Regions from separate parts of the Desulfitibacter alkalitolerans DSM 16504 genome, predicted to be linked through region 2. Evidence: riboswitches for the same ligand, from Rfam matches in the RefSeq annotation. Region 2 holds a riboswitch; the other holds the start of a gene.
The links. A riboswitch is a leader RNA that binds a small molecule or an ion and turns the genes downstream of it on or off. The one in region 2 is predicted to bind cyclic di-GMP.
Positions count from the first base shown of each region.

Region 1: it holds a riboswitch for cyclic di-GMP, as region 2 does, so the genes downstream of both, K364_RS0110115 (transglutaminase-like domain-containing protein) here and K364_RS24815 (hypothetical protein) in region 2, are expected to answer to the same signal.

Region 1 is NZ_KK211100.1:886,127-890,556, forward strand. It holds gene K364_RS25585 (copper amine oxidase N-terminal domain-containing protein) at 1-1,277, shown strand, start outside; gene K364_RS0110115 (transglutaminase-like domain-containing protein) at 1,417-2,214, opposite strand; cyclic di-GMP riboswitch class I at 2,251-2,343, opposite strand; cyclic di-GMP riboswitch class I at 2,507-2,591, opposite strand; gene K364_RS0110120 (class D sortase) at 2,703-3,311, opposite strand; gene K364_RS0110125 (COG1361 family protein) at 3,378-4,142, opposite strand; gene K364_RS0110130 (hypothetical protein) at 4,187-4,430, opposite strand, start outside.
Region 2 is NZ_KK211104.1:172,003-176,432, reverse strand. It holds gene K364_RS0118985 (hypothetical protein) at 1-341, shown strand, start outside; gene K364_RS0118980 (TolB-like translocation protein) at 579-1,712, shown strand; cyclic di-GMP riboswitch class I at 1,992-2,075, shown strand; gene K364_RS24815 (hypothetical protein) at 2,259-2,762, shown strand; gene K364_RS24810 (sensor histidine kinase) at 2,755-3,654, shown strand; gene K364_RS24805 (accessory gene regulator ArgB-like protein) at 3,617-4,270, shown strand; gene K364_RS26415 (cyclic lactone autoinducer peptide) at 4,263-4,397, shown strand; gene K364_RS0118950 (LytR/AlgR family response regulator transcription factor) at 4,412-4,430, shown strand, end outside.

The DNA of each region.
Region 1 (4,430 bases), on a different contig from region 2:
TAATACTTTTGATGTTTACATTGAGCACTATTTCTTTTGCTGCTGAAGCGCGAGATGCATCTTCTTCTAAAAGTCAGGTTATAGAAGACAACTCCAGGTCTTCTAATATAGAAAGTAATGAATTGCAGGTCAAGCATGAAAGCTTAGTACAAAAAATTCAGACCAAGATAAATAGTTTGGAGGATAGAGCCACAAAAGCTGAATATATAGAAAAGCTTAATCAAATAAGGCAGTCAAGACTTGATATAGAACAAAAAATAGTCAGGCTTGAGGTGCTTCTGAGAGAAATAAATAGTTTAATAAACCAAAATAATCTCGAGGAAGAAAACCTAGAAAAATACGAAAGACTTATTACACATATCCAAAAACTAATTAGAGCTTTTGAAGATGAAACTATAAAAAATCGTTTATTAAATCGTCTAAAGGTTATAGAAAATTCAATGGACAGAATTGAAACAAAGATTGTCATGCTGGAAAGTCTATTGAGAACTATTAACAATTTTTCCCCTGATACACCCACAGGGGAAAATATAGAAAAACAGTATCTGAGCCTGGTGGGGAAAATAAGAAGCATGATAGCTAGAATCATGGATGAAGAGGTTAAAGAGCAGTACTACGCAAGTTTAAAGAACATATATAATACCAGAGACACATATCAGTCAAAAATTTTAAGATTGGAAATGTTGGAAAAGGAGCTGCGAAGCTATCTGGCAAATGAAAACATTACAATAGATGACAATTCTCTAGTAAGAATTCAAAGATTAGTAGAAGCAAATGAAAAAGAGATTTTAATGCAGTTACGTGAAAGAATTATGAATAGAATTCAGCATCAGGAATACCTAAGAAATCTCCCTGATGAGGTAAAAAGAGAAATGAGGAACAGGGAATTAAAAGATAGGCTTTATATAAGAGGCAATACCCTTGACTTTGACGTTCCCCCAGTACTTAGAGAAGGTAGAACTCTGGTGCCTGTTAGAGCAATTACTGAAGGACTTGGAGCTGAAGTGAATTGGAACAATGAACTTAAAAAAATCACCATTACCAAGGATGATAAAATAATTGAGCTTTTTCTAGATTCCAGGATTGTGCTTGTTAATGGTGAAGAATATGAGTTAGATATACCTGCCCAGTTAATTAATAACAGAACTACTGTCCCCATAAGGTTTGTAAGTGAAATATTAGGTGAAAGGGTAGATTTCAATGAAGAGACAGGAGACATTGATATTGGGTTAGAAACAGTTGAAGATTTACATGAAATCTTGTATTTTGAGAATTAAGGCAGCCAGTAACTAAGAAAGTTCAAAGCAATTAAACATTTACAAAGTCCAGGATAACTCCTTCTAAATAACAATACCAGCCAAAGGCTGGTATTGTTATTTATCAACGCTGAATGTGCAGAAATTGAAAGGCATTACTTTAAAATTCACTGACCTTTTCATAAGTCTTGCTGTCTTTATACATGGTGTAACTTCGATTATTTTCTGCAAACTGGATATCTACAGAAGTATCCATGGTAACCCACTTGTTATTTATATAAACCTCATTCCATGCATGATAGCCTTGAATTTTTTGCCCGTAGCCCTTTACAAGCTTTGCAGGAATTCCTACACTTCTTAACATGGAAGCAAATAAAGCACTAAAATCATAGCAGATTCCACTTTTACTTTTTAAGGTTTTGTTAATATCTGGAAGATAATCATAGGATAGCTTGTCTATCTTGGCATAGTCATATTTGTAATTGCTAACAATATACTCATATATAGCTTTTACTTTTTCTTCATCACTTTCAATGCCTGCTGTCAATTCCCTGGCCTTGCTAATGGCCTCATCTTCCTTTTCCCATTTAACTATTTGAATAGAATGCAAAAAAGTTTTTAATATATTACTCATGTTTATATTAAGTGTGTCTCTGGAAACAATACGGTACTGGTTGCCTGTCACATTTTCCAGAATGGCTATTGTGTATGCTCCATTTCCTAATTGAACAGGAAACCTTTCAGTTCCCCTGCCAGCTATATTATAGTACAGGCTTGTCCCATCCTTTTGGACCATTACCTTTACTTTCGTACCATTTTGGATGTTGTAGCTTATGGAGAATGCTCCATTGCTTGCTTCTGAAGCATCAATGGAATAGGTATTTGCAGCCGCCATGGCTGCAGGTGCAGATAATAATGCACAAAATACAACAAAAATAATTAATGATATTTTCCTCATTTCCTAACCTCCAGCATTCCAATAATATTGGACTAACCTGGCAGCTCGACCGTCATGGCCCACCCCACATGGGCTTTAGACTCGAAAGCTTTGCGTCCCTATCTTTCGACAGGTTTGCCTTTTTCAAGTGCTGCTTGGAGCATTAGGAGAACAAGCTAATGCTGAATTTCCAAACTAATCTGCACTTGTAATAATAAAATATATACTTTCTTAACAATTAAAAAATCCTTATTCGGATTGTCCAAATAAGGATAAATAGATGTGTTCATAACTGGCTGTTATTTTGTCCTTTACTGGCAACCCGACCATCATAGCACTGCTGCTTTAGACTCGTGGCTTTGCGTCCCTGCCTTTCGACAGGTTTGCCTTTTTCAGTTATAAATTACACCTTTTACAACAAATAAAACACCTTGCTTTGATTATTATTTTATCAAAATTTCATCCCATTAACATGGGACCATGGTCCTGTTTTCTATAGGACCATGGTCCTAGTCATTCTGTTTCGCCTGGACTATGAGCCTGTGGGTTGGATTACGTATAGGTTCGCAGGTGACAATTGAGAGAACTTTTTCTTTCTTATCTGTACGCAGGACATGTATTTCCTCAGGTCTAACAATAACCTTATTGTAAACTGTATAGTTATAATCACCCTTACTGGTAGAGACAACAATCCTGTCATTTATCTTCACCTCATTCAGCCTGTTCAGCAGCCTTCCATGGGAGTGTCCCCTATGACCAGCTACCACTGCATTGCCATACTCACCAAAGGATGTTGTGTCTTCAAGAAAGGATATGCCAATTTTAAGGTTAGTTTCATTTAAGCCGCTGATAATTGGCAATCTAACCTTTATAGAATCTATAATCAAAACCCCCAACACCTCACCCTGTGGTGTAAGTGGAGCTCTCTCTTCCTCTTGTTCCTCCTCTTCTATCAAAAGAAGCTCGTCTAACTGACCAAGGTCTTGAATTGCCTCCTGGTTTTCCAACTCTGACAGCAGTTTTTGCTGCCAGTACCAGGCAAAGACCTGCTCCATTAGTGGATAAAGGGCAACTGTTATTCCAATTAGTATAATGAAAATTGATAGTTTCTTTTTCATAGGTTATACCTCGTGTTTTTATAGTAAAAAGGCTGAGATTTTAAAAGCATCCCAGCCTGATATTTGTTATTTTCTTCTTAATACTATTCCCAGCATTACTATAAAGGCTCCAGCACCAAGAAAGTATATTGGTGATAATTCACCTGTGTCAGGCATTGCTGCCGGACCAGCAGGAATTCCATCTTCATCAACGGTAATTAAAATTTCCGGTTCGGAGGGTTCTTCTTCAGCAGGTCCCAATGGGATTGGATCATCTGGAACATCTAGCGGGTCATCTCCACCACCAGTATCGCCACCACCTCCACCTCCTCCACCTCCACCGGTGGAGCAAGTAGTAGTAAAGGTCCAGTTGGCTTTTACAGTTGCACCCTGATATTCATTTCCTGCACCTCCTGGGAAAACTACACTGAAATCAATTGTTTTTTCAGAGCCTGCAGGCATTGTTCCAATTAGGATGTTTCCCCTACCTGCAGCAGATCTAAAAAGTTCGTTATTGATTATGTTGCTGCCATCTGCAATGTAAAGATTTAAGATATCAGCCAGTTTACCCCCATTAAGGGTTGCTTCACTCAGGATGTTTGTTCTAATGTATAGAGTAAGAGGTACGCTGCCTGTATTTCTTAAAAGAAGACTTGTATTCTTAAGGTCCCCAGGGTTGAGGTTGCCTGTATTAACTTTTTCGTCAGAAGCTTGAATTACAAGCCCACAAACATTGCCTTCTATACTAATACCATTTACATTTGCGCTAACTCCATGAGGAGCTATTAATGTCATGGCAAAGAGTATAAAAAGGGTAAGCATCAATTTTTTAATATTCTCTGATTTATCCATATTTACCTCCTGAACTACTTTTTTATCCTCTTATAGTTTTTGGCTTAATTACACAAATTTTGTGGCCACTCATGGTCCATTGCATTATTTGATGCTTGCACAGCTTCTGCTTCAAAATAAAGCTCTAAATTGCCTTCCCAGTCTTCATCAGTTACACATAGTCTCACCTTAAACTCTATTTCCTGCTGAGGTAAAACTGAACTGCAATAGTAATACCAGCCATTGTTGTCTGGAACTTCAGTCCATCCATTACTGAGAACTTGAATATTATAATCCGGTTCAGCAGCA
Region 2 (4,430 bases):
ATGCCAGCTTTAATATTTGGGGGGCTAGTTTTCTAAATGAAGGTTTAATATGGGATGAAAGTATGTATACAATCGTAGCTGATGGTTTCAGCTTAACAGATGCAGATAAACTTGACAGAATAATAGTTACTCTTGATATTTATGTGAACGGAGGAAGAAAAGATTATACAAGCAAAACAGCATATAATGATTACTATGTTTCTTTAAGCAATACCTATGGGCACCCTCAACCTATAGGTGATGATGGTCACCTATGGGAATTGATATGTAGTCATTGGGGAATTTTAGGGGAAGAAATAGGCTACAACAGTAGCGGAGATATCCTCTATATAAGCAATTAAGAATCTAATAAGAAGAGCATCACAACGATGCTCTTCTTATTATAAAAGCAGCTAAAGTACTTAGTGGGTTCTCGCTGTTCGGCTTTTTTAAACCAAATTTGAGCATTAAATTTTTCAGCACAATATTTTAAACATTTAAATTTTCACACAGTTTATTAAAATTTAGTAAAAATGTTGTATTATATAGTTAATCATTATTATTCAATTAGTTAGCCATTTTATAAGGAGAAAAGCTTGATGATTAAAAAAATTTTCTTACTTTTATTAATTGCAAGTGTACTCTTAATTGTTAGTTGTGATACTTCAAAAGTAGGTGATAGTACACCTAGTAACCTGGCAGATTTACCAATAGAAAATAAAGCATCCAACAGTATAATACAAAGCATATCCCACAAAGCTCATAACGGTTTTACAATAAAAGAATTAACAACCCATGACCCAAAGGAGTATTTAATGGGTAATATAAGCTTTGTTAATCTGGTGGATGAAACAGTATTTATCGGATTCACAAGTCTTAATCAACCTGAGGTAACAATATTGGGATATAATCTAGAAACAAACTCACAAAAGGAGATTTATAATGGATTGGGCTCAATTCATTTTCATTCAGGAATAAAAATAATTAATGATGAAGAGTTGGCAATTCAACTCATTAACAGGATATTATTTATAAATAGGTATACCTTAGAAATCATTAGTGAAACGGTACTAGATGAAATTTGGGAGTATGACCTTTCTTATGATGGAACTAAGATTGCTTACGTTCAAGAAGGTGATTTATATATATCAAATTTGGATCTTTCAGATTCAAAATTACTGGTTAATGGTGTAATGTGTACTGACCCTAATAGCGACTTTTATGGATTTTACACAAAGTTTCCATTGCATCCAAGATGGTCTCATAATAACAAGCTCTTACTATATATCAAAGAGGGTTATGAAGGAGCCGATGGAATCGGAATATTAGATTTAGATAGTGCCACGCAGAGATCTATAAAGTTTGAAAACATGCTCTTCAGTCCATCATATGCTGAATGGTTTTTTCATGATAAACAAATTCTATGTTCCCAGATGCGTGGTGAAAGAAATGCCATTTTAGTTGATCTAGCAAATAATGAGCTAGTTTCCATAGAACAAATCAGCTGGTCTGGGGACTATATACCAAGTCCCAAGGAAAACAAGTTTGTCTATATTAAAGACCCTTTACAGTTGTATATGTTTAACATGGATACCAGAGATAATTTTCCCATTACTCAAGCTTTGGAGGCAATTCATAATTTCACATGGAGTCCTGATGGAAAATATATTGTTGTCCATGCAAATGTTGGAATTTTGCTAATCGAAGTCAATAAAATATTAAAACGAGAATAAAATGGCGAAGGGTTCATTTAGAGTCAAAATTAGAAAAGATAAAATATTTCCTAGACTTCCAATATGTATCAAGAGTTATGAGGATTATGTTTTTTAAGTGTCAGTGAAGCCCAAAAAGCGAAAAGTTTTAAACCAAAGGGTAAGGTTCAATTTTAAGAGCACTGTAAAAAGTTGTCGCAGTCTCCTCATAGTATAAGGCATTATTAGGACAAAAAATAAAAATTTAGCAAAAATGGAACTTTTAAAGTTTTGTTACGTCTAATAAAATAATACAATATTGAAAATTAGTGGCAAAGCCATTGAAAGATGGTGACGCAAAGCCATGGGTCTAAAGCTAAAAGCCATGACTGCCAGGTTGCAAAGTCAAAAAGCTGTTCAACAGGATTACCTGGGACAGCTTTTTTGTATTTTTGGACTAACCTAAAATACAAGAAAACGAAGTTTTTGACATTAAAAGCGAAGTTTTAGACATTAAAAACGAGGAATTAGACATGACAAAAAGGAAAGGCTTGAGGTATATCAAAATATCTAAAAGGGGGAGATAAAATGGATAGGATGCCATTAGTTGCAGTATTTTTTATATCTATACCTGAAGAAATCATGCTTACAGCTCTTGGACTGCTGCTATTTGGAATTAAACCACCACTTAAGAAGCTGATCTTTATTGGAGTAATACAAGCAATCATATCATATCTTGTTAGAATGCTGCCAATTGTTTTCGGGGTTCATACCTTGCTGCAGGGCCTATTATTTACAGTAGTTATCTGGTTAATATTAAAAATTCCCTTTAGAGTAGCACTGGCAGCCATGCTGGTAAGCATATCAATCTATACGGTAATAGATGCAACCATTGTACCAATACTTTTAGAAACTACTGGCATTTCCCTGGAAACTATTTTGGCTAGTGCAAAACTTAGAATTCTCTTCTTTTTGCCCCAGGGGGCAGCCATGCTGCTGATAGTACTTCTTGTTTATTATTTTGATTTTAAATTAATAGACTATAATAATACCATTAAATACCATAATTATGAGGAAGGTAAAGATGGATAAAATTCATAGAACACTTTCTATAATTCTCATTATTACAATTCAACTTATCATACTAGCCCTCTTAAATCTTAGCAATTACATTTCAGGACAAGGAGCATTTGCAACAGGTACATTAAGCAGCTTTATGTTTCCCATGAACATTTTGCTGGGAATACTGGCTATAGCCTCAATTGTACTGGTGCGCCGAATAATGGAATCTACAGAAGAAGAGGTAAGAAAACAAGTGCAGCTTGAAAATATTGAAAATCTTGAAAGCTTAATTAATACCATGAGGAGCCAAAGGCATAGCTTCAACCACGAACTGCAAACTGTTTATGGACTTCTAGCAGTAGAAGAATATGCAGAAGCAAAAAAGTATCTAGAGAGGACCATGTCAGAAATAGCTGTAACCAATAACCTTATTAGACTAGATGACCCTGGAGTAAGTGCTCTATTACATGTCAAAAGCAGCCAAATGGAAAGTCTGGGCATCAAATTCGAAATAAGCATAAAATCCAGATTAAAAAATCTTCCTCTAAAAACTCATGAGATTAATCTTATCCTGTCAAACCTTTTGGATAATGCAATGGAAGCCTTATCAATGGGAACTTCACAGGAACCTACCATAATCCTGGACTTGACCATGTGTCAAAACAATTGTGTTTTATCAGTTACTAATAACGGACCTGGCGTTGACACTAGTATAAAGAATAAGCTCTTTTTGCCTGGCTTTACTACAAAAGTTAAAAATAAGGGGATGGGGCTTTATATTGTCAAAGACATTATAGAAAAGCACAATGGCAAAATAGTTGTTAACTCAGATAGCCACTGGACCACCTTTGTAATAAAAATACCTATAGATGGGAGGCACCATCATGAACCTTCGCCTTTTCTCACAAAAGCTGGCCTATAGTCTTGGAAATAAACTTTATTATGACCAAGATAATGTAGATGTATTAAGATATGGTTTTGAAGTTATAATAACAGGTTTATTAAAAATGTTTATTCTTTTTTCACTGGCATTTCTACTGGGTATTCTTCCCCATGTTTTAGTTATTTTTGTCACATCAGGAGTTTATCGCTTGCTATCTGGTGGAGTGCATTGTGCAACTTATGGTCGGTGCCTGCTGTTTGGTCTGGTAATTTTCCTGGGCATGGGAAAGCTTGCCCAAAGCTTGACCTTTACAAGCTTTGTAACCATTATTCCCATACTGGCTTGTATTACTCTTATTAGCTTGTTTATCAGTTTGAAATGGGCTCCTGCTGAGACTAAGAATAAACCCCTTTCTCTTCAAGAAAAATCCAAACTAAAAAAACTCACCTTGATATGGATCTTTATATGGGCAATTCTAATAACCACCTGTCTCTTAATATTTCCGTTGAGCCAGATAAGCTCACTTGTAATGGCCAGTATGCTCGCCCATATAACCCAGGCCCTTAGCCTTACCCCCACAGGATACAGGGTTGTAGGCTTTATAGATAAATTAATGGGCAGTATCTTTAAAGAAAGGAGGGAGGCAAATGTTTAGTAAAATAGGCAAAGTGATTTTAATACAATGTGCTGCTGCGGTAATGCTTGTTGCAGGCTGGGCAGTACAACCAGCCAGTTTAGTAACCTGGTATCAGCCTGAAGTTCCAAAAATGCTTAGGAAGTAGAGTGAGGTTTTCAGATGAGGGTATTAATAGTTG